One region of the Streptomyces sp. NPDC005728 genome, then DNA from elsewhere that is predicted to be linked to it. Evidence: riboswitches for the same ligand, from Rfam matches in the RefSeq annotation. Region 1 holds a riboswitch; each other region holds the start of a gene.
The links. A riboswitch is a leader RNA that binds a small molecule or an ion and turns the genes downstream of it on or off. The one in region 1 is predicted to bind cyclic di-AMP.
Positions count from the first base shown of each region.

Region 1 (5,202 bases):
GAGGACTGGTTCCGGAGGGCGGCCGAGGCCGGGGTGGCCAAGGCGGCGGGACACCTCGGACGACTGCTCGCGGGGCGCGGGGAGGGGAAGCGGGCCGAGCCGTTTCTGGAGAGGGCCGCCGAGGCCGGGGACGGCACGGCGGCGACGCTGCTCGGAAAGCTGCTGCGTGATCGCGCGGAGAAGTGGCTCCAAGTGGGAGCGGACCAGGAGGACTCGGAGGCCGAGCACCTGCTCGCCGATCTGTTGGTCACCAGCGGCCGGTCCGAGGAGCTGTGGGAGCTGTACCACGGGGCGTCCGCCGCGGGGCGGCCCGAAGTGGCCAGGAGCCTCGGCATGTGGCTCCTGGTGTGGAACCAGCGGATCGCCGGCGCGACCTGGCTCCGCCGTGCGGCCGACGCCGGTGACGAGGAGGCTGCCGACATGCTCAGGTACGCCGACCGGCCGGAGACGCTGGAGGACGCCCTGGGCTACTGCGCACCCAGTGGCACCTATCCCCTGGACCACGCCCACTACGGCGCGTTGCTGGAGGGGTCGGGCCGCCCGGACGAAGCGAGTGATCACTATCACGAGGGCCACAGGAAGGGTGACTCGTACGCCGCGTATCGCCTGGCCGCCCTCCTCGAGAAGCAGGGCGCCCCGGAGGAAGCGAAGGACTGGTACCGCAGAGCCGCCGCCATGGGCCACCCCGGTGCCCTGAAGGCGCTCGGCGAGATGCCCGAGAAGCCGGATACCGTCGAGGAGTGACCAACGACCCCCACCCCCCGACCGCCCCCGACCTCTTCACCTGGGAGTTCGCCACCGACCCCTACCCCGCCTACGCCTGGCTCCGCGAGCATGCCCCCGTGCACCGGACCCGGCTGCCCAGCGGGGTCGAGGCCTGGCTGGTCACGCGGTACGGCGATGCCAAGCAGGCCCTCGCCGACCAGCGGCTGAGCAAGAACCCGGCGCATCACGACGAGCCCGCGCACGCCAAGGGCAAGACGGGCATCCCGGGCGAGCGCAAGGCAGACCTGATGACGCACCTGCTGAACATCGACCCGCCGGACCACACCCGGCTGCGCCGGCTGGTCAGCAAGGCGTTCACGCCCCGCAGGGTCGCCGAGTTCGCCCCCCGGGTGCGGGAGCTGACCGACCACCTCATCGACGGGTTCGCGCAGAAGGGCGAAGCCGACCTCATCCACGACTTCGCCTTCCCGCTCCCCATCTACGCCATCTGCGACCTGCTCGGCGTCCCGCGCGAGGACCAGGACGACTTCCGGGACTGGGCCGGGATGATGATCCGGCACGGCGGAGGGCCCCGGGGCGGGGTCGCGCGATCGGTGAAGAAGATGCGCGGCTATCTCGCCGAGCTGATCCACCGGAAGCGGGAGGCGCTGCCCGCCGAGCCCACCCCGGGCGAGGACCTGATCTCCGGCCTCATCCGTGCCTCGGACCACGGCGAGCACCTCACCGAGAACGAGGCCGCCGCCATGGCCTTCATCCTGCTGTTCGCCGGCTTCGAGACCACCGTGAACCTGATCGGCAACGGCACCTACGCCCTGCTCACCCACCCCGAGCAGCGCCACCGGCTCCAGCGGTCCCTGGCCGCCGGGGAGCAGGACCTCCTGGAGACCGGCGTCGAGGAACTCCTGCGCTACGACGGTCCGGTGGAGCTGGCCACCTGGCGGTTCGCCACCCGGCCGCTCACCGTCGGCGGGCAGGACATCGCCGCCGGGGACCCGGTCCTCGTCGTACTCGCCGCCGCCGACCGGGACCCGGAGCGGTTCGCCGGTCCGGACGTACTGGACCTGTCCCGCCGGGACAACCAGCACCTCGGGTACGGCCACGGCATCCACTACTGCCTGGGCGCCCCGCTCGCCCGTCTGGAGGGCCAGACCGCGCTCGCCACCCTCCTCACCCGCCTCCCCGACCTGCGGCTCGCGGCGGACCCGGCCGAGCTGCGCTGGCGTGGCGGGCTCATCATGCGCGGCCTGCGCACGCTCCCCGTGGAGTTCACGCCCGCCCCCTGAGCGCGTCGGCCAAGCACACCCGGCACAGCCGAAGATGACAGAAGTTCATTTCTGTGATCTTCACGTGATCTGCGCGGCATTAACTTGTGACAAGTGATCGTCTGCCTATACGTTCACCCATCAGTGTGGCGCGCCGAGTTTCCTGCGCCACGCCACCCCAGCTGTCGCACGAAAGGCTTCCGCATGCTCTCCGGGAACGGTCGTCACCGTCGCCCCCGTCAGGCTCCGGCTCTCCTCGTCGCGGCCGGAGTGACTGGCTCCGCCATCGCCATCCCACTCCTGGGTGCCGCGAGCGCCAGCGCGGCCGACGGCACCACGTGGGACAAGGTGGCCGAGTGCGAGAGCGGCGGCTCCTGGAGCGCCGACACCGGCAACGGGTACTACGGCGGCCTCCAGATGTCCCAGGACGACTGGGACAAGTACGGCGGCGGCCAGTACGCCTCCAGTGCCGACCAGGCCAGCCGGTCGCAGCAGATCGCCGTCGCCGAGAAGATCCTCGCCGACCAGGGCACCACTCACTGGGCCACCTGCGCCCTGCTCGCAGGACTGTCCTCGAACTCCGGCTCCGTGGACGTCGACACGGGCGTCGGAGGCTCGGGCTCGGCGGACTCCGGTGACTCCGACTCCTCCAAGTCCTCTGGCGACTCCGACTCCTCCGGTTCCAAGGACTCGTCCGACTCCACCGGTAAGTCCGACTCGTCCGACCTGTCGGATTCATCATCCTCGTCCGACTCCTCCTCGGATGCGACCGGCAAGCCGTCCCCGGGCAAGAGTGAGAACAAGGACAAGGGTGCCGACTCGGGCAAGGATGCCGACGCACCCAAGTCCGACAAATCCGCATCGCCGGGTTCCCGTGAGGGGCAGGAAGGCGAGGGCGCCGTCACGGATCCCGCCACGGAAGAGTCGGACAATTCATGGCAGACCGGCGGCTCTTGGAGCCTGGTCGACACCGGCACGCTCAGCAGCGGCGGACGTCATCGCGGTGACAGTGCGGACGAAAGCAACGCAAACGGTCAGGGCGCCTCGGCGTCCGGCCGCCACGCCTCTCGCGACGCGGGCACCTACACCGTCGTCGAGGGCGACACCCTCGTCTCCATCGCCGACTCCCTTGACGTCGACGGCGGATGGCGCGCGCTCTACGCCGAGAACAAGAAGGCCATCGGCGCCGACCCGGACCACATCGCTGCCGGTCAGACCCTGCAAGTCGGTGCCGAAAAGGGCGAAAAGTAGCGGGAGTTGACGCCCCGCTTCGCGCCTAATGTCCGGTTTGGTGAAAGTGTGGGATGAGTCTCAGAAGCCCTGATCGTCTTTGAAATTCCGGCGATCGCCTGTCTACGGTCAAGGCCGCTCGTCACCACGAGCCCCGGCAGTCGCAACGCCGAATCCTGCCAGCGGTTGCCCGGGAACAGTCGTCGCGTCATGCGCCGTAGGCAGGAGCGGGGGACCCAAGGTAAGTGCCGGAAGCGGTGGTTGATGCCGTAACCGGCTTGGGGTGAAGCCGTGTCCCGGAAGGGGCGCGGCCGGGCAACTCAACCGGCCCGAACCCGACAGCTCACCTCGCAGGCGTCGGTGAGGGGATCGATCCATGCTGTTTTCCGGCAAGGGCAAGCACCGCCGTCCGTCCAAGGCCACCCGCGCCATCGCGCTCGCCGGTGTCACCGGCGCCGTCGTCGCCGCCCCGCTGATGGCGGCCGGCAACGCCTCCGCCGCCACCGCCTCCGAGTGGGACGCGGTCGCCCAGTGCGAGGCCGGCGGCAACTGGTCCATCAACACCGGAAACGGCTACTACGGCGGTCTGCAGTTCTCCGCCTCGACCTGGGCCGCGTACGGCGGTACGCAGTACGCCGCGCAGGCCAACCAGGCCACCAAGGCGCAGCAGATCACCGTCGCCGAGAAGGTCCTCGCCGCCCAGGGCAAGGGTGCCTGGCCGGTGTGCGGCACGGGCCTGTCCAGCACCCCCTACGGCGGTGCCGCCCCCGCCGCCCCCTCGAAGACCACCGCGCCGAGCACCACCACCCGCTCCACCGACCAGCAGGCCGCCTCCCGCTCCGCCGAGCGTCCGGCCGCGAGCAAGACCGTCACCACCCCGACCGGCAAGAAGGTCAAGAAGGGCGACGGCGAGTACAAGGTCGTCAAGGGTGACACCCTCAGCAGCATCGCCGAGAAGCACAAGGTCGAGGGTGGCTGGGAGAAGCTGTTCAAGCTGAACAAGGGCATCGTCGAGGACGCGAACCTCATCTACCCGGGCCAGCAGCTGCACCTGAAGTGACATCCGGGCCCCACCAGAACCACAGCGCCCTCACAGGCTCTCCCCCCACACTCAAGGCCTCGTGAGGGCCACCCCCCGTCCCCACGGGCTCCCCGCTCCGGTGCGTTTTCCCCCGTACGCACCGGGGCGGGGTTCTTTGTTTTCCCGCGCTGTTTGCCCACTCTTCAATCGGGTCTCATCCGGGTCCCTTTGTTCCGTGCGTGAACAATAGGTACCGTCTCCCTGTCCACGGGACGGTCGGTCGGTGGCCGACGGTCCCGGGACGGTTAGGCTCTAGTCGCAAGGCTCACCAGCCCCGCACAACCAGCGTCACATCCACGAAGGAGATGCTCGTGCCGTCCATCGACGTCGTCGTAGCCCGGGAAATCCTGGACTCCCGAGGCAACCCCACGGTCGAGGTCGAGGTCGGCCTCGACGACGGCAGCACGGGTCGTGCCGCCGTCCCGTCCGGCGCCTCCACCGGTGCCTTCGAGGCCATCGAGCTGCGCGACGGTGACCCGAACCGCTACCAGGGCAAGGGCGTCGAGAAGGCCGTCCTCGCCGTCATCGAGCAGATCGGCCCGGAGCTGGTCGGCTACGACGCCACCGAGCAGCGCCTGATCGACCAGGCCATGTTCGACCTGGACGCCACCGACAACAAGGGCTCCCTCGGCGCCAACGCCATCCTCGGCGTCTCCCTCGCCGTCGCCCACGCCGCCTCCGAGGCCAGCGACCTCCCGCTCTTCCGCTACCTGGGCGGCCCGAACGCGCACCTGCTGCCGGTGCCGATGATGAACATCCTGAACGGCGGCTCGCACGCCGACTCCAACGTGGACATCCAGGAGTTCATGATCGCCCCGATCGGCGCGGAGTCCTTCTCCGAGGCCCTGCGCTGGGGCACCGAGGTCTACCACACGCTGAAGAAGGTCCTGAAGAACAAGGGCC
Region 1 is NZ_JBEXYL010000006.1:100,974-106,175, reverse strand. Features, by position in the region: gene ABZ471_RS06860 (hypothetical protein) at 1-744, shown strand, start outside; gene ABZ471_RS06855 (cytochrome P450) at 741-2,009, shown strand; gene ABZ471_RS06850 (transglycosylase family protein) at 2,193-3,239, shown strand; cyclic di-AMP (ydaO/yuaA leader) riboswitch at 3,422-3,590, shown strand; gene ABZ471_RS06845 (transglycosylase family protein) at 3,595-4,278, shown strand; gene eno (phosphopyruvate hydratase) at 4,605-5,202, shown strand, end outside.

Region 2 (5,202 bases), on a different contig from region 1:
AGAGTGCGGTTGAGCGTGGCGGAGCGGCGGGAGGAGCTGCTGCGGGCCGCCATCGAGCAGATCGAGACGCGGGGCGTGGCGGCGGTCAGGATCGCCGACGTGGCCTCCGCGCTCGGTGTGAGCAACGCGCTGGTGCTGTACCACTTCTCGACGAAGGAAAGGCTCGTCGCTGCCGCCTTCGCCTACGCGGCCGAGGGCGACCTCGCGCATCTGCGGGGGCTGCTGGGGCGGCGGACCTCCGCGCTGCGCCGGCTGCGGGCGGCCGTGCGCTGGTACGCGCCCACGGGCTCGGCCAAGGGCTGGCGGTTGTGGATCGAGGGATGGGCGGTGGCGCTGCGCGAGCCCGCCCTCCGAGAGGTCACCCGGGACCTGGACCGGCAGTGGAAAGCGGCGATCACCGAGGTCATCGCGGAGGGCGTGGCAGCGGGCGAGTTCGTGTGCGCCGACCCCGCCGGGGCGGCCCTGCGGCTCACCGCGCTCCTCGACGGGCTCGCGGTGCAGCTGACGTCGTACCCGGGCTCGGTCCCGCGGTCCCGGGCGCAGCAGTGGGTGGACGAGGCCCTGGCCCGGGAACTCGGGCTGCGGCGGGAGACGTTGACCGAGCGGGAGCGGTGAACCGTCCGGCAGGGGCGAGCCGTCACACGGGCGCGCCCCGCACCGCCGGCTCGCGGTACGGGGCACGGGCGGCGGTGGTCAGGCCACCGACGCGATCCGCATCTTGATGTCGTCCGGCGACAGGGTGCCCTTCGCCGTCACATGGTCCCCGGAGGACTCGCCCCGCAGTCGGCGTCCGATCCACGGGACCAGGTACTCGCGGGCCCAGTGGACGTCGTCGCGGCGGATCTCCAGGGTGCCCCGGGGCGGGAGCGGCGGCCAGGGCTGCTCCGGATCGGCCGGGATCTGCAGACCGAGAGCCTGGCCGGCGCGCAGCGCCACGCGCGTGTGTCCCTCGGGTGAGAGGTGGAGCCGGTCGTCGTCCCAGGCCCGGCGGTCCTGGACGGACTTCAGGGACCACAGGTCGAGCACGGGACAGCCGTACCGGTCGGCGATGGCTCGGACGTGCCCGTTGTAGGTGGCGATCTTGCCGCGCAGATGCTTGAGCAAGGGGACGCCACGGGTGTCGAATCCGGTGGTCACGAGCACCGTGCCCGCGGCCTCGGTGAGCTGGGCCACGGCCCGCTCGAAGCGCTCGGCCACCTCGTCCGGGTCGGTGCCGGGCCGGATGATGTCGTTGCCGCCCGCACAGAAGGAGACCAGCTCCGGGGCGAGTTCGACGGCCTGCGGGAGTTGGTCGGCCACGATCTGGTCGAGCAGTTTTCCACGCACGGCCAGGTTGGTGTACGCGAAGTCGCCCTCGGGGCGCCGGTCGGCGAGCAGTACCGCGAACCGGTCGGCCCAGCCCACGAACGCCCCGTCGGGGCCGGGGTCGCCCACGCCCTCGGTGAAGCTGTCCCCCACCGCTACGTACGACCCGATCACTGATCTGTTGTCATTCTTCGAATCGTCTGCCACGTCGCACCATGATTCACCTTCGGATGTGACCTACGCGACCGTAGGCGGGGGTTGACGAACGGTGAGATGAGACACCCTTAAATTGTTTGCCAATCCAGGAATAGCGACGTCGTCAGGCGCGTTGGACGTGCGATTGTCATGCCGAAGGCCGGACCCGGGGATCGGGTCCGGCCTTCGACTGCGCGTCAGGCAGGCGGTTCTGGAGGAGGATCCAGGAAAAGGAGCCTCAGACGGCGACGCCGTGCGAGCGGAGATAGGCGACCGGGTCCACGTCCGAGCCGTAGTCGGGCGTGGTGCGGATCTCGAAGTGGAGATGCGGGCCGGTCACGTTGCCGGTGGCGCCGGACAGGCCGATCTGCTGGCCCGCGGTCACGGTCTGGCCGGCCGAGACGGAGAGCTGCGAGAGGTGCCCGTACTGGGCGTAGTAGCCGTCGTTCAGCTTGATGACGACCTGGTTGCCGTACGCGCCGCCCCACCCGGCGGAGACGACGGTGCCGGCGCCTACGGCCTTGAGGGAGGTACCGGTCGGGACGACGAAGTCGACGCCGGTGTGGTAACCGCTGGACCACATGCTGCCGGCCACGTGGTAGCCGGTGCCGACGGTGGCGCCGGCGACCGGGAGGGTGTAGCCGGTGGCCGGGGTGACGGCGGTCCCGGAAGCCTGGCGGGCCTGGGAGGTCTGCGCGGAGGCTTCGGAGCCGGAGGCCTTGGACACGGAGACCTTGGACACGGAGACCTTGGAGCCGGAGGCCTTGGAGCCGGAGGCCTTGGAGCCGGAGGCCTTGGACACTGAAGCCTGCGAGCCGGAGGGGCGCGAGGGCTGCGCGGGGGCGGAAGGCTCGGTGTGTGTCCGGGTGGCCTGCCCGCCGAGCGACAGCTTCAGACCCGGGTGGATCAGCGAGGGGTTCTCGCCGACCGCCTGCCGGTTGTCCTCGTAGAGCCGGTGCCAGCCGCCGCCGACGTGCTGCTGGCCGGCAATCTTCGCAAGCCAGTCGCCGGCCTTCACCGTGTAGCTGCGCACACCCGAATTCTGCTGCGCAGCCTTCTTCTCGGCCGCCTTTTCGACGGCGGGAAGGGACTGCACGGCCTTTCCGGAAACGGGCTGCGCGGTGGCGGCGTGCGCTCCGGCGGCGCCCATGAGCGGCAGCGCCAGCGCGGCGCCACCGGTTCCGGCGACGGCGATCGAGCGGGTGAAACGCCGGTTCTTGGGGCGTCGGTGCTTACCCTTTGCGGGCATGGCGCATTCCTCTCCGACGCCTGCGAGGTGAGCTGTCGGGTTCGGGCTGGAGCTGCCCGGCCGCGCGGTGCGCGGCTACACCCCCAGCCTGCCCCGGAGACCGGGACAGGCAGTCGTACCTGGCGGGTCCCCCGCTCCTGCCGAACACGGGTGAAGTGTGTGGGGACTCCGGGCGGCGGCAGGATTCGGCGTTCCGACCGGATTGGTGGCGAACGTAAGCGAGCAAGACGCACCCGGACAAGCAGCCGGTTCCCGGCGTTCCTGCTCCAGCTGATCGAATTCGGGAATTCACGGTCACCCTCCGTGAATTACCGCATCCTTCCTCTTTTCAAATTCCTTTGGCGATACGGGTATTACGTGGACATGACCCGCGACACTCGGTCACGAATATGACGCTCCTCACGCACCCCGTCCCCACGTTTCCTTATTCCAGAGCGAGTTGGAATGAAGGCTCCAATTCGGACAGAAGGTTCAGATACGGCGTAGCCGGAGAACCGTCGCATCCAGGTCACCCTTCAGTCCGGTGCGCAGCCCGTGATGGAGCAGGACGGCACCTCGGTGCACTTCGCCCGTTTCGCGGCATTCGTACGCTGCGGTCGGGTCGAGTCCGCGCAGCCGCACCGCCGGCACCGGCTCGCCGTAGCTCTGCGCCTGGAGGCAGGCGAGGACCACGCTCTCGCCCCCGAGGACGTACTGGACGGCGCTCAGGCCGCCGGTCGGGGGCCGCAGCCGGAAGAGGTCGCCGCGCTGGACGACCGGGCGGATCTCCTTGTACAGCTCCACCCACTCCCGGGCCTCGGCCAGCTCCGCGTCGGTCCACTCGGCGAGGTCGCCTCCGACGCCGAGCACCCCGGCCATCGAGCTGACGAAGCGGAACCGCAGCGAGCTGACCCGCCCGTTGAGCTGGGTGTTCGGGCTGTCCGTGACCCAGGCGGCCATGACCCGCGCGGGGTGGATCTGGCTGAAGCCGTGCTGGATGGCGAGCCGGTCGAGCGGGTCGGTGTTGTCGGAGGTCCACACCTGGTCGGTGCGGCTCAGCACGCCGAGGTCGATCCGGCCGCCGCCGCCCGAGCAGGACTCGAAGGCCACCCCGGGGTGAGCTGCGCGCAGCCGGTCCAGCAGGGCGTACAGGGCGCGGACGTGGTCGACCCACAGCCGCTGCGGGTACGGCTCGCCGGGCCAGCCCGCGTCGGTGAAGCAGCGGTTGAAGTCCCACTTCACATAGTCGATCGGGGCGCTGGACAGCAGCGCGTCCAGTTGCTCCCCCAGATACCCCTGGACGTCCTCGCGGGCAAGGTTGAGGACGAGCTGGTTGCGCAATTCCGTCCGCTTCCGTCCCGGTTCGTACTGCACCCAGTCGGGGTGGGCACGGTAGAGGTCGCTGTCGGGGTTGACCATCTCCGGCTCGACCCAGATGCCGAACTGCATGCCCAGGTCGTGCACCTGGTCGGCGAGGGGCTTGAGACCGTGCGGGAAGCGGTCGGGGTTGGGCGTCCAGTCACCGAGTCCGGCCCGGTCGCTGGTACGCGCACCGAACCAGCCGTCGTCCACGACGAACAGCTCGACGCCGATCCCGGCGGCGCGCCGGGCGAGGGCGGCCTGCTGCTCCTCGGAGATGTCGAAGTTGGTCGCCTCCCAGGAGTTGAACAGCACGGGCCGGTCCCGCTCCGCGTCCGGGATGACGTGTGCCCGCTGGTAGGCGTGCCAGGTGCGGCTGGCCCCGCCGAAGCCCCCGTCGCTCCACAGCCCCGCGAAGACGGGTGTGGTGTACGACTCCCCCGGCTGGAGCAGCAGCAGGCCCGAGTCGTCGTAGCCGGCGCCGCCGGTGATCTGCACGCGCGCATCGGGGAGTCGGGCGACGGCGATGCGCCAGGAGCCGGACCAGCCGAGCGCACAGCCGTAGACCTCGCCGCGCTCCTCGGTCGCGTCGGTGTCCAGCGCGACCCAGGGCAGGTGCTGGTGGCCGGTGTGGCCGCGACGGCTGCCGATGATCTTCTCGCCGTGGGTGAGAGGTGCGGTGGCGAGCAGGGACTCGGCGGCCCAGCGGCCGTGCAGCTGGGACAGCCGCCAGCCCTCGCGGTCGGGCAGGGTCCAGGTGGCGGCGTCGGCCCGCAGCAGCTCCACGCGCGCATGCCCGCCGTTCGCCACGGTCACCCAGCGCTCCACGACGTCCCCGCGCATCCGGTAGTGCAGGGTGACGGCCAGCCCGTCGTCGTCGAAGCGCAGCCGCAGCTCCTCGCCGTCGGCGCCGCCTGCACCGTCTGCGATGGAGTGCGACACGAAGTGCCACTCGGTGCCGCGTCGTTCCTCGGTGCGCACGGACAGGGCGGGGCGCACGAAGCGGGGGCCGCCCTCGACGGGGTACTCCTCGCGGCCGTCGAGCGGGGACTCGAAGGGCCAGTAGGCGGGCAGCGGGCTGACCGCCAGGGCCTCGGCGTCGGCGAGCGCGATCC
Region 2 is NZ_JBEXYL010000022.1:6,935-12,136, reverse strand. Features, by position in the region: gene ABZ471_RS17085 (TetR family transcriptional regulator C-terminal domain-containing protein) at 1-615, shown strand, start outside; gene ABZ471_RS17080 (SGNH/GDSL hydrolase family protein) at 694-1,479, opposite strand; gene ABZ471_RS17075 (LysM peptidoglycan-binding domain-containing M23 family metallopeptidase) at 1,739-2,749, opposite strand; cyclic di-AMP (ydaO/yuaA leader) riboswitch at 2,754-2,917, opposite strand; gene ABZ471_RS17070 (alpha-galactosidase) at 3,221-5,202, opposite strand, start outside.
Region 2: another riboswitch for cyclic di-AMP. It lies ahead of ABZ471_RS17075 (LysM peptidoglycan-binding domain-containing M23 family metallopeptidase); the one in region 1 lies ahead of ABZ471_RS06845 (transglycosylase family protein).

Region 3 (5,202 bases), on a different contig from region 1:
TCGAACTCAAGCTGGACTCCGGGGAGTTGTTCACGGCCCGCGCGGTCGTGGTCGCCACCGGCCTGTCCGGGCTGGCCCACCTCCCGGCGGAGCTGGCGGCAGCGGCGGCCGACGGACCGGCGCCCACGGGCCCGGTCTCCCACAGCTCCCAGCACCACGACCTCACCCGTTTCGCCGGCAAGGAGCTGATCGTCGTCGGCGCCGGCCAGTCCGCGCTGGAGACGGCGGCCCTCGCGGCCGAGGCCGGCGCCCAGGTGCGCGTGGTCTCGCGCGGCCGCGGCCGGGTCGCCTTCGGCGCCCCGCCCTGGAACCAGCCGAGGCTGCGCCCCGAGTCGCCCTTCGGGCGCGCCTGGTCCCTGTGGGCGCTCAGCTACTACCCCCATCCGTACCGCTTCCTGCCCGCCCGCACCCGCCACTACCTGGTCCGCCGGGTCCTCGGCCCGCTCGGCGCCTGGTGGTTGCGCGACCGCTTCGAGGGCAAGGTCCGGGTCCAGGAGGTCGAGCGGGTGGTGGGCGCCGAGGCACCGGACGGCAGCCCGGTCCTCGTCGTCCACGGCCACGGTGGCCGCACCGAGCGGCTTGCCGCGGACCACGTCATCGCCGCCACCGGCTACCGAGTGAACATCGCGGCCATGGACTTCCTCGGGCACGAGCTGCGCACCCGGCTCGCGGTGAGCCGGGGTGCGCCCCGGCTCGGCGCCGGGTACGTCTCCTCGGTGCCGGGCCTGTACTTCACCGGCCTTCCGGCGGCGTCCTCGTACGGCCCGGTGATGCGCTTCGTCTGCGGTACGGAGTTCGCCTCGCCGCGGCTGGCAGGGCACCTGGCGGCCGCGCACGGGTGAGTGCCGGGCGGGTCTGAGCGACGGGCGGGGCCACACCCCGCCCCACGCTTTCCGTCCCGCTCCGTCGGTGCAGTGAAAGCAACCCGGCGAGCACCGCTGACGCTCATGAGGCGCACCATGCGGGCACGGATGGCAACCCGGCGTAGATCCTTCGCCGACCACTTCGCCGAGAAGCAGCTCTCCGCGCTGACCCTCACGCTCTCCGCCACCGGCATGGTCAACCGCGTCATCCACACCATCGGGGAGTCCACAGGCACCACTTGGGGCTGAGCAGCACACAAGTCCGGGAAGATCAGGGTGAGTCGGCGGTGCGCGCTGTCCGTATTCTCTGATCATGGCCGCACCCCCCGCATATGCACTGATCGCCACCGACCTGGACGGGACGCTGCTGCGTGGCGACGACACCGTCTCCGACCGGTCGCTCGCCGCGCTCGAGCGGGTGGCGCGGGCCGGCGCCCGGCACCTGGTGGTGACGGGCCGGCCGGTCCCCCGGGTGCGGCCCCTCCTGGACGGCCTCGGCTGCACGGGGCTCGCGGTGTGCGGACAGGGCGCACAGGTCTACGACGCCGGCGCCGACCGTCTGCTGTGGTCGGTACGACTGGACCGGGACCTGGCCGAGACGGCGCTCGGCAAGATCGAGGCCGAGGTGGGGCAGGTCTACGCGGCCGTGGACCAGGACGGCGTGGACGGGCTCACGCTGATCGAACCGGGGTATCTGATGCCCCACCCGACCCTGCCCGCCGTACGGGTCGGCCGGCGCGACGACCTGTGGTGCGCGCCCATCAGCAAGGTCCTGCTGCGCCACCACACGCTGTCCGACGACGAGTTGGCGGCGACCGCGCGTTCGGCGGTGGGCTCGCTGGCGACGGTCACGATGTCCGGTCCGGGGACCGTGGAACTCCAGCCGTGCGGCGTCACCAAGGCGACGGGGCTGGCGCTGGCCGCCGAGCGCCTGGGGATCACGGCGGAACGGGCCCTCGCCTTCGGTGACATGCCCAACGACATCCCCATGTTCGACTGGGCCGGACGCGGTGTCGCGATGGCCGACGCCCACGCCGAGCTCAAGGCCGTCGCCGATGAGATCACCCTGTCGAACGAGGACGACGGCATTGCCGTCGTCCTCGAAAGACTGTTCCCGACCGACTGACCGGGATATCAGTAGGGCCTGCCGCCGCTGCCTGTCAGTAGGCGCCGAAGACGTTGTCCATCGACCCGTAGCGCGCGGCCGCGTAGTTGCAGGCGGCCGTGATGTTCGCGACCGGGTCGTAGATGTCGAAGGACGTTCCGGCCACGTGGTACGCGTTGAACGTCGGGTCGATGACCTGGAGCAGGCCCTTGGACGGGATGCCCTTGGCGGCGTTGGAGTCCCAGAGGTTGATGGCCTTCGGGTTGCCCGACGACTCGCGGATGATGTTGCGGTAGATGCCGTTGTACGACCCCGGGATCTTCTTCTCGGCCATGATCGCGAGCGACTCGCGGATCCAGCCGTCGAGGTTGTTCGGGTACCCGGCGAGCGTAGTGGACGGCGTGGTGGCCGTGGGGGTGGCCGCGGAGGCGCTGGTCGCGCCGATGAGAGGAAGGGCGAGCACGGCGGCACCGGTACCGACGACAGTGAGCTTGCGGACGAAGCGGTTGGGGCGGGCACGGCGGGACTGAGCGGCAGCAGACATGGGGAAGTCCTCTCCGTCGCCTGCGAGGTGAGCTGTCGGGTTCGGGCGGGGAGGTGCCCGGCCGTGCCCCTGGGGGAGGAGGCACGACTTCACCCCGAGCCGTTCCGGTGCGGCGAGTGCCGTCCGGTACAGCGGCTTACCTGGGTCCCCCGCTCCTGCCGTACGAATGAGTTCGTCGATGGGTTGAGTCAGGCGCGGCAGGATTCGGCGTTCGCCTGACTGGCCCGGAAGCTATGCGAGAGCACATGTCCGGAACAAGTATCTGATTCACATAAAGAGCCCGTTGACCTTGATCTGCGCCGTATGGGGTACTTGATCCTTTGCTGCTGCCAACACTCAACTGGCCGATACGGCAAGGGAGACCGGTGGTGGCGCGATCAGTTGGGTGCAGGGGCGCGCGTGACCCAACTCACGAAATGACGAAGTGTATCAAATCAGACATGCAGGATTAGAGGGATTTGCTGCGCGTGTCGTAATAAGGAGTACTCCACTCGCCACTCATTTCACGACAAAACGGGCGGATTCCTGGTAAGTCAGTGAAAGTCCACTCTTATCAGATGATCAAAAACATACCGACCCTGATCCGATACCGCCCGGGCTGGACCGGTGGGCGCTATCGGTGATCGAAACAGGACCGGATACGCTGACTTGAGTGGTGGCAACGACCTATCGACAAACCGCGTAATCGCCAGCAGACACCAGCAGACAGGAGACCCCTCGTGACCGTCGTCGGGCCGTTCGGGCTGAGCGTGCGGGACCAGGCTCTGGAAGCCGATGTCCAGGCCGGATTGACGGCTGTCGAGGAAGGCTTGCTCGAAGCCACCAAGAGCGAGGTCCCGTTCATCACGGAGGCCGCGCAGCACCTCGTACGGGCCGGCGGGAAGCGGTTCCGGCCGCTGCTCGTGATGCTCGCGGCGCAGTTCGGCGACCCGTACACGCCGGGGGTCGTGCCGTCGGCCGTCGTCGTGGAGCTGACCCACCTGGCCACGCTGTACCACGACGACGTCATGGACGAGGCGTCCGTGCGGCGCGGTGTGGACAGTGCCAACACCCGCTGGGGCAACTCGGTCGCGGTCCTCACCGGCGACTTCCTCTTCGCCCGCGCCTCCCAGATCCTCGCCGACCTCGGCCCCGAGGCGGTCCGGGTGCAGGCCCTCGCGTTCGAGCGGCTGGTCACCGGGCAGATCCTGGAGACCGCAGGTCCCTCGGACGGCCGCGATCCGGTCGAGCACTACCTGGACGTGCTCAGCGGCAAGACGGGCTCCCTGGTGGCCGTGTCCTGCCGGTTCGGCGCGATGATGTCCGGCGCCGACGAGACGGTCGTCGACGTGCTCACCCAGTACGGCGAGCGGCTCGGGGTCGCCTTCCAGCTCGCGGACGACGTCCTGGACATCGCCTCCGACTCGCACGAGTCCGGCAAGACCCCGGGGACCGACCTGCGTGAGGGCATCCCGACGCTGCCCGTGCTCCGGCTGCGTGAGCGGGCCGCCCGTCTCGGCCTGCCGGAGGACCTCGCGCTGTGCGAGCTGCTGGACTCCGACCTCAGCGACGACGCGCGGCATGCCGAGGCGCTGTCCGCGCTGCGCGCCCACCCCGCGCTGGAGCAGGCCCGCCGGGACACCGTCCGGTACGCGGAGGAGGCGCGGGCCGCGCTGGCCCCGCTGCCGGAGTGCGACGCCAAGGCGTCGCTCCTCGAACTGTGCGACGCGGTGGTGCACCGGGCGGGCTGACCGCCTGCGCCTCCCGGCTTCGTCGGCGCTCCGGACGTTCCCGGCGCGCCGCAAGCCTGGCCGTCGCCGCAGTCGGGGTGGCCGCCGCCGCGGCGATCCCGGCATCCCCGAGCCGGACCTCAAGGCCACCCGACGGGCAAGCACCACGGGCTGCTCGCCGGCACCTCCGGAGATCCTGTGGCTGAACGCCGTCGCCGGAGTCGCCCCGTCCGGCTCCTGCACCCCGGGCAGGCTCGTCGGGGTGCCCTATCGGGCTGATCAGGCGGATCACGCGGATCAGGCGTACTACGTCTTCGTGCAGCGCTGACCCGGGTCGGCGCGGACTGCGGCGGCCTCTCCCCGCCCGACCCCTACGGGTCGGGGGAGGCACCGCCCCGACGTGTCATACCGCAGGCGTACACGGAGTTGGCTCCGTGGTCTGACGCTTCCTCACGGCCGATTTGGTCAGATGGAGAACACGGAAATCACCACTCATCACCGATTCGGGTGAGAATGGCGGCTCAGGTGGACCAGTGTGGGGACAGCCGCCGCCGACGACGGAGGTAAGGCACAGATGGCACCGTACGAATCCGACGACGCGGCGAGCGCCGCTCAGGGCGAGGACCTGCACTCAGGACGACGCAAGGCCGCCCGGTACGTGGTCCCGGTCGCGGTGGTGGGAGTGGCGGCGGCCACGATCGGGCTGGTCCCGGCGCTCGCCGACTCCGGTGACCCCGACCTGCCGAAGATCACCGCACAGCAGCTCATCGAGAAGATCGCCAAGTCGGATGTGCAGCAGCTGTCCGGCACGGTGAAGGTCAGCACCGACCTCGGCCTGCCGGACCTCGGCGGCCTGGAGAGCAGCCTGGCGTCCGGGGCGGCCCAGGGCGGCGGCTCCTCCGCGGACCCGACGTCCAAGCTCACCGAGCTGGTCTCCGGCACGCACACCCTGCGCGTGGCGACCGACGGGCCGGACCGGCA
Region 3 is NZ_JBEXYL010000009.1:56,668-61,869, forward strand. Features, by position in the region: gene ABZ471_RS09215 (FAD-dependent oxidoreductase) at 1-842, shown strand, start outside; gene ABZ471_RS09220 (hypothetical protein) at 972-1,112, shown strand; gene ABZ471_RS09225 (HAD family hydrolase) at 1,177-1,989, shown strand; gene ABZ471_RS09230 (transglycosylase SLT domain-containing protein) at 2,024-2,512, opposite strand; cyclic di-AMP (ydaO/yuaA leader) riboswitch at 2,517-2,732, opposite strand; gene ABZ471_RS09235 (polyprenyl synthetase family protein) at 3,232-4,242, shown strand; gene ABZ471_RS09240 (DUF2092 domain-containing protein) at 4,796-5,202, shown strand, end outside.
Region 3: another riboswitch for cyclic di-AMP. It lies ahead of ABZ471_RS09230 (transglycosylase SLT domain-containing protein); the one in region 1 lies ahead of ABZ471_RS06845 (transglycosylase family protein).

Region 4 (5,202 bases), on a different contig from region 1:
GGGTCGATCCCGCCCTCGCGGTACTGGGTCGCGGCCAGCGAACCCAGCGCGTCCCGGTCCGTGTTGAGCTTCTGCTGCTTGCGGGCGGTCTCGTCGCGCAGCGAGTTCAGCCGCCGCTGGGCCGTGACCGCCTTCTCCTTCGCCCCGTTGTACGTCTCGGTGGCGGTCTCCGCCTCCTGGTACAGCTTGTCCACCTTGGCCTTCACCTGTGCCGGGGTCAGCTCCGGCGCGGCGTTGGCCGCTCCTTCGAAGGCCGTTGCGGTGGCCGCGCCCGCCAGGGCGAGGGTGGCGGCCGTGCGGGCCGTGTTCCCGCCGAGCGAGCGCTGTCGGGGCTTGCGGTGCGCTGCCACCTGGACCGTCACGTCCTTCCGTGGGACTCGTGCGACCGAGCGAGCGGTCGATGCGTCCGGCGGCGGCCCGCACAGGGGAAGCGGGCCGCCGCCGGACCTTTCTCGGCGGTGGTGGCCGACGGCCGCCCCTGGCCCGGGCGGCGGTGGGGAGCCGGTCACCTGGGGGAGGACGCTAGGCCTGCCTGTGACAGGCAGGTAACGCGGAGTGCAGAACTGGCTTTGACCGATCGAGGTGTGACCGTATGTGACCGAGATTCGAGGTCGGAGGCGTCGCCTTCACGCAGCGTGGTGACCGATGCGCGCAATGCGGGACACGCGGGAGCCGCGTGGTGCTATGGGGCGCATATATGCAAGATCCACGGATCCGGCGGCGAGCCCGGTGAAGGGAGCCTCAAGCGCCCTTCACTAGGCTCCGGGCCCATGGACGTACTCATCCATCTTTTCGTCGGCGTGCACATCATCGGCATCGCCGCGCTGCTCGGTGGTTTCCTCACCCAGATGAAGGCGATAGGCCAGGGCACAGCCCGCTTCGTCCCCGGAATGCTGCATGGCGCGCTGGCCATGCTGGGCACCGGCGTGATCCTGGTCGGCCTGAACCAGGCCGACGACCACCACGTCAACACCGTCAAGATCGGCCTGAAGCTGGCCCTGCTGATCGTGATCCTCGGGCTGGTCTACGTGAAGCGCGACGAGGAGAAGGTGGACAAGGGCGCCTTCGGGCTGGTCGGCCTGCTGACCGCGGCGAACATCTTCATCGCCGTGCTGTGGACCTGACGCTCAGCGCCGTCCGCTGATCCCTCCACGGACCGCGAGGGCCGCGCCGGCCGCGACCACCAGCCACGCCGCCACCGCCCCCCACACCAGCACCCGCCCCAGCCCCTTCAACGACCCGATGCCCAGGGCGGCCGCGACCGACAGCGTGGCCGCCCCGGTCATCCCCAGCGGGAACACCGTCGCCCACCGCCGGATGTCGTAGCGCAGCCGCGGCCGGGCCACCTCGGCGGCCAGCAGGACCACGCACAAGGCCAGATCCAGGACGAGCAGCGCGACCGTCACGTTGCGCAGCACACCCCGGTCGTCGTCGTTCCACAGGTACAGCCGCGCACTGTCGGCGGAGAGCAGCTTCGCCCCGGCCAGTGCCGAGATGCCGAGCGCTCCGCCTGCGATCCACTGGTCCCCGGCCGCCTCGAACACCTGCCGCCGATCGAAGTGCCGCAGTGCGAGGACGTAGAGCACCAGGCCCAGCCAGAACAGCACCAGCGCGGCACGCGCGAGCCATGCCGTCGTCTCGGCCGCGGCCAGCGTGGCCGCCAGCACCGCCGGCCCCTGTGTGGCCACGCAACACAGGAACACCGCTCCCGGCATGCGCCGCTTCCAGTGCCCCACGACGAGGAACAGCAGCACCGGCCACAGCACCACCGCCACCACCAGCAGCACCTCGGCCAGGGTCTGCCGGCCGAGCGCCGAGAACCGGGTGCCGAGCACCGCCGTGGCGGCGACGGCGGTGAGCGCGCCCGGACTCTCCGCCGCGGCCACCCATCGCTGCCGCTGCATCAGCAGCCGTACGAGAAAGTCGGCGGCCAGCGCCACCCAGGCGACGCAGGCCGGCCAGAGGAAGACCCGGGACAGCGTCTCGTCGCCCGTCAGGTGCAGGCCCACCGAGACGATGCCGGTCGCCATGACGGCGGCTCCTGCCGCCGGCGGACGCTCCGCCCACCACGCACGCAGACCTGAGATGCCGGGCATGCGCCCGATGCTAGGGAGCCGAGCGGGCCCGGCGAGGAGGGCACGCGCGCGTGGGGCTCGAAAAGAGGACGGTCAGGCCGGCCGGACCACGCTGTGAATGATCGATTCGCCCCCGTGGAAGACGGACTCCTCGCGGATGTACGCGCCGGGCCGCGGGGCATGGATCATCATCCCGTTGCCCGTGCAGAGGCCGACGTGGCTGTGGTCGCCGTGGAAGAAGACCAGGTCACCGGGGTGCGCGTCGGCGAGGGAGACCGGGGTGCCCGCGGCGGCCTGGTCGCGCACGGCACGGGGAAGGGTGACACCGGCGGCCTTCCAGGCGGCCTGGGTGAGGCCTGAGCAGTCGTAGGAGCCGGGGCCGCTGGCCCCGTTCACGTACGGCTTGCCGATCTGGGCGCGGGCGAAGGAGACCGCCTTCTCGGCCCTGGAGGCCTGCGCGCCCGAGGACCCGTACGACCGCGGCTCGGCCCCCTCCTGCGTCCGCTGCTCCGGCGCGGCCGGCCGAGCCTGCTCCCGGTCCGTCAGCCGGGACAGCAGCTCGCGGGCGGAGGCGAGCTTCTTCTGGACGACGGCCTTGGCGCTCTTCGGGTCACGCGGCGACGGGGTTCGGGTCTCGTCCGGCCTCCCGGCCGGCGCCTCCTGGCTCCAGACGGGGGCCGCCTCCGTGCTTCTGGCGGTCGGTGCCGCCGCGCTCCTGTCGGCCTGTGTCTCCGGGGCCCTGTCGGCCTGCGGCTCCAGGCTCCGGGCGGTCTCCTGCCGCTTCTTCACGGTCGAGGCCAGCCGGTCCATCAGCCGGTTCTGGTCGAAGTAGTCCGGCGAGGGCTCCGGCTGCTCCTGCGGCGCGTCCGCGAACAGGGTCTTCCCGCGCGGGTCTTCCCGCCGCCCCCGCTGTCGCCCGGCCCGCTCCGTGGCCTCCTCGGACCGCTCGGCCGCGGAGTCCGCCCGGCGGTACAGCTCGTCGATCTTCTTCTCGATCTCCTCCACGCTCGGCCTGCCGTCGTCGGCGGGGGCGGCCTCGGCCGTCTGGGACAGTACGGCCACGGAGGTGAAGGCGGCGGTGGCGAGGGCGGGCGTGTGCAGGCCCGGTCCGAGGGTTCCGCCGGGGCGCGGCTTGCGGTGCGACGCCAAGAGAGGCGACTCCTTCCAATGTGCCGCCTACCGAGTTAGCTGTCGGGTTCGGGCGGGTGGTTCGGAAGGGTTGCCCTACGGCGTCGTCCCGGGCGGGAGTCGGCCGATTCACCCCGGGATCGGTGGGTCCCCGGCTCCGGCTGCCACGTAGGGCGCACCGGACTCGGCGGAGGCCGCGGCGCTCGGCGACGTTCGCCGGAAGGGGGTCGTGCGGCCTGACGGCAACCTAGCCAACTCGTGTGACTCCTGTGAAGGTTGGTGTGCCATATGTCCGATACATTTCCGTGACCTGAGGCTGTTTTCATACAGGCGTGACAAGACGCTTCCGCAGCGTGAGGGCCTGATCGGCGCGGAACTGCGCGATGACCGACCGCTCGGGAGCGGTGATCAACCCTCCGGCGATCCGGCCATGTTCCCGGGGTGGCGGCCGGTTGTCGGTGCGGCGCCCTAGACTCGGAGAGCGATGAGCAGCCTCTTTGACGACAGCTTCCTGGCGGACCTCCAGCCCCCTCGCGGGCGCGAGGAGGAGCCCCCGCCGCCGCCCGAGGACGATCACGCTCCGGAGCCGCTTGCGGACGATCTGTTCGGCGGGAAGTTCGACGTGCCGCCGGACCGGGACGCGTACTACCGCGACGGCGCCCCGCGCCCCGCGATCGACGCGGCAGCGCTCCTGGAGGGGCTGAACGAGAACCAGCGCGCGGCGGTCGCCCACGCCGGCTCCCCGCTGCTCATCGTCGCCGGCGCAGGTTCCGGCAAGACCCGTGTGCTCACCCACCGCATCGCCCACCTGCTCGCCGAGCGGAACGTGCACCCGGGCCAGATCCTCGCGATCACCTTCACCAACAAGGCCGCGGGCGAGATGAAGGAGCGCGTCGAGCAGCTCGTCGGTCCGCGCGCGAACGCGATGTGGGTCATGACCTTCCACAGCGCGTGCGTCCGGATCCTGCGGCGCGAGTCGAAGAAGCTCGGCTTCACGTCGAGTTTCTCCATCTACGACGCCGCCGACAGCAAGCGCCTGATGGCCCTGGTCTGCCGCGACCTGGACCTCGACCCCAAGCGCTTCCCGCCCAAGTCCTTCAGCGCCAAGATCAGCAACCTCAAGAACGAGCTGATCGACGAGGAGGACTTCGCCGCCCAGGCCACCGACGGCTTCGAGAAGACCCTCGCCCAGGCCTACGCGCTCTACCAGTCGCGGCTGCGCGAGGCCAACGCGCTCGACTTCGACGACCTGATCATGACGACGGTCAACCTGCTGCGCGCCTTCCCGGACGTCGCCGAGCACTACCGCCGCCGCTTCAGGCACGTCCTGGTCGACGAGTACCAGGACACCAACCACGCCCAGTACGCCCTGGTGCGCGAACTGGTCGGCACGGGCGACCGCGCCGGCGAAGCAGACGTCCCCCCGAACGAGTACGACCTCCCGCCCGCCGAACTGTGCGTGGTGGGTGACGCGGACCAGTCGATCTACGCCTTCCGCGGCGCGACCATCCGCAACATCCTCCAGTTCGAGGAGGACTACCCGAACGCGACGACGATCCTGCTGGAGCAGAACTACCGCTCCACGCAGACCATCCTGTCCGCCGCCAACGCGGTCATCGAGCGCAACGAGTCCCGCCGCCCGAAGAACCTGTGGACCAATGCCGGCCAGGGCGCACGGATCACCGGCTACGTCGCCGACACCGAGCACGACGAGGCCCAGTTCGTCGCCGACGAGATAGACCGCCTCACGGACGCGGGCGAGGCAAAGTCCGGGGACGTCGCCGTCTTCTACCGCACCAACGCCCAGTCCCGTGTCTTCGAAGAGGTCTTCATCCGCGTCGGCCTGCCCTACAAGGTGGTCGGCGGCGTCCGCTTCTACGAGCGCAAGGAGGTCCGGGACGTCCTGGCCTACCTGCGCGTCCTCGCCAACCCCGAGGACTCGGTGCCGCTGCGCCGCATCCTCAACGTCCCCAAGCGGGGCATCGGCGAGCGCGCGGAG
Region 4 is NZ_JBEXYL010000071.1:27,046-32,247, reverse strand. Features, by position in the region: gene ABZ471_RS34590 (NlpC/P60 family protein) at 1-350, opposite strand, end outside; gene ABZ471_RS34585 (hypothetical protein) at 771-1,124, shown strand; gene ABZ471_RS34580 (tellurite resistance/C4-dicarboxylate transporter family protein) at 1,128-2,096, opposite strand; gene ABZ471_RS34575 (NlpC/P60 family protein) at 2,169-3,224, opposite strand; cyclic di-AMP (ydaO/yuaA leader) riboswitch at 3,232-3,403, opposite strand; gene pcrA (DNA helicase PcrA) at 3,688-5,202, shown strand, end outside.
Region 4: another riboswitch for cyclic di-AMP. It lies ahead of ABZ471_RS34575 (NlpC/P60 family protein); the one in region 1 lies ahead of ABZ471_RS06845 (transglycosylase family protein).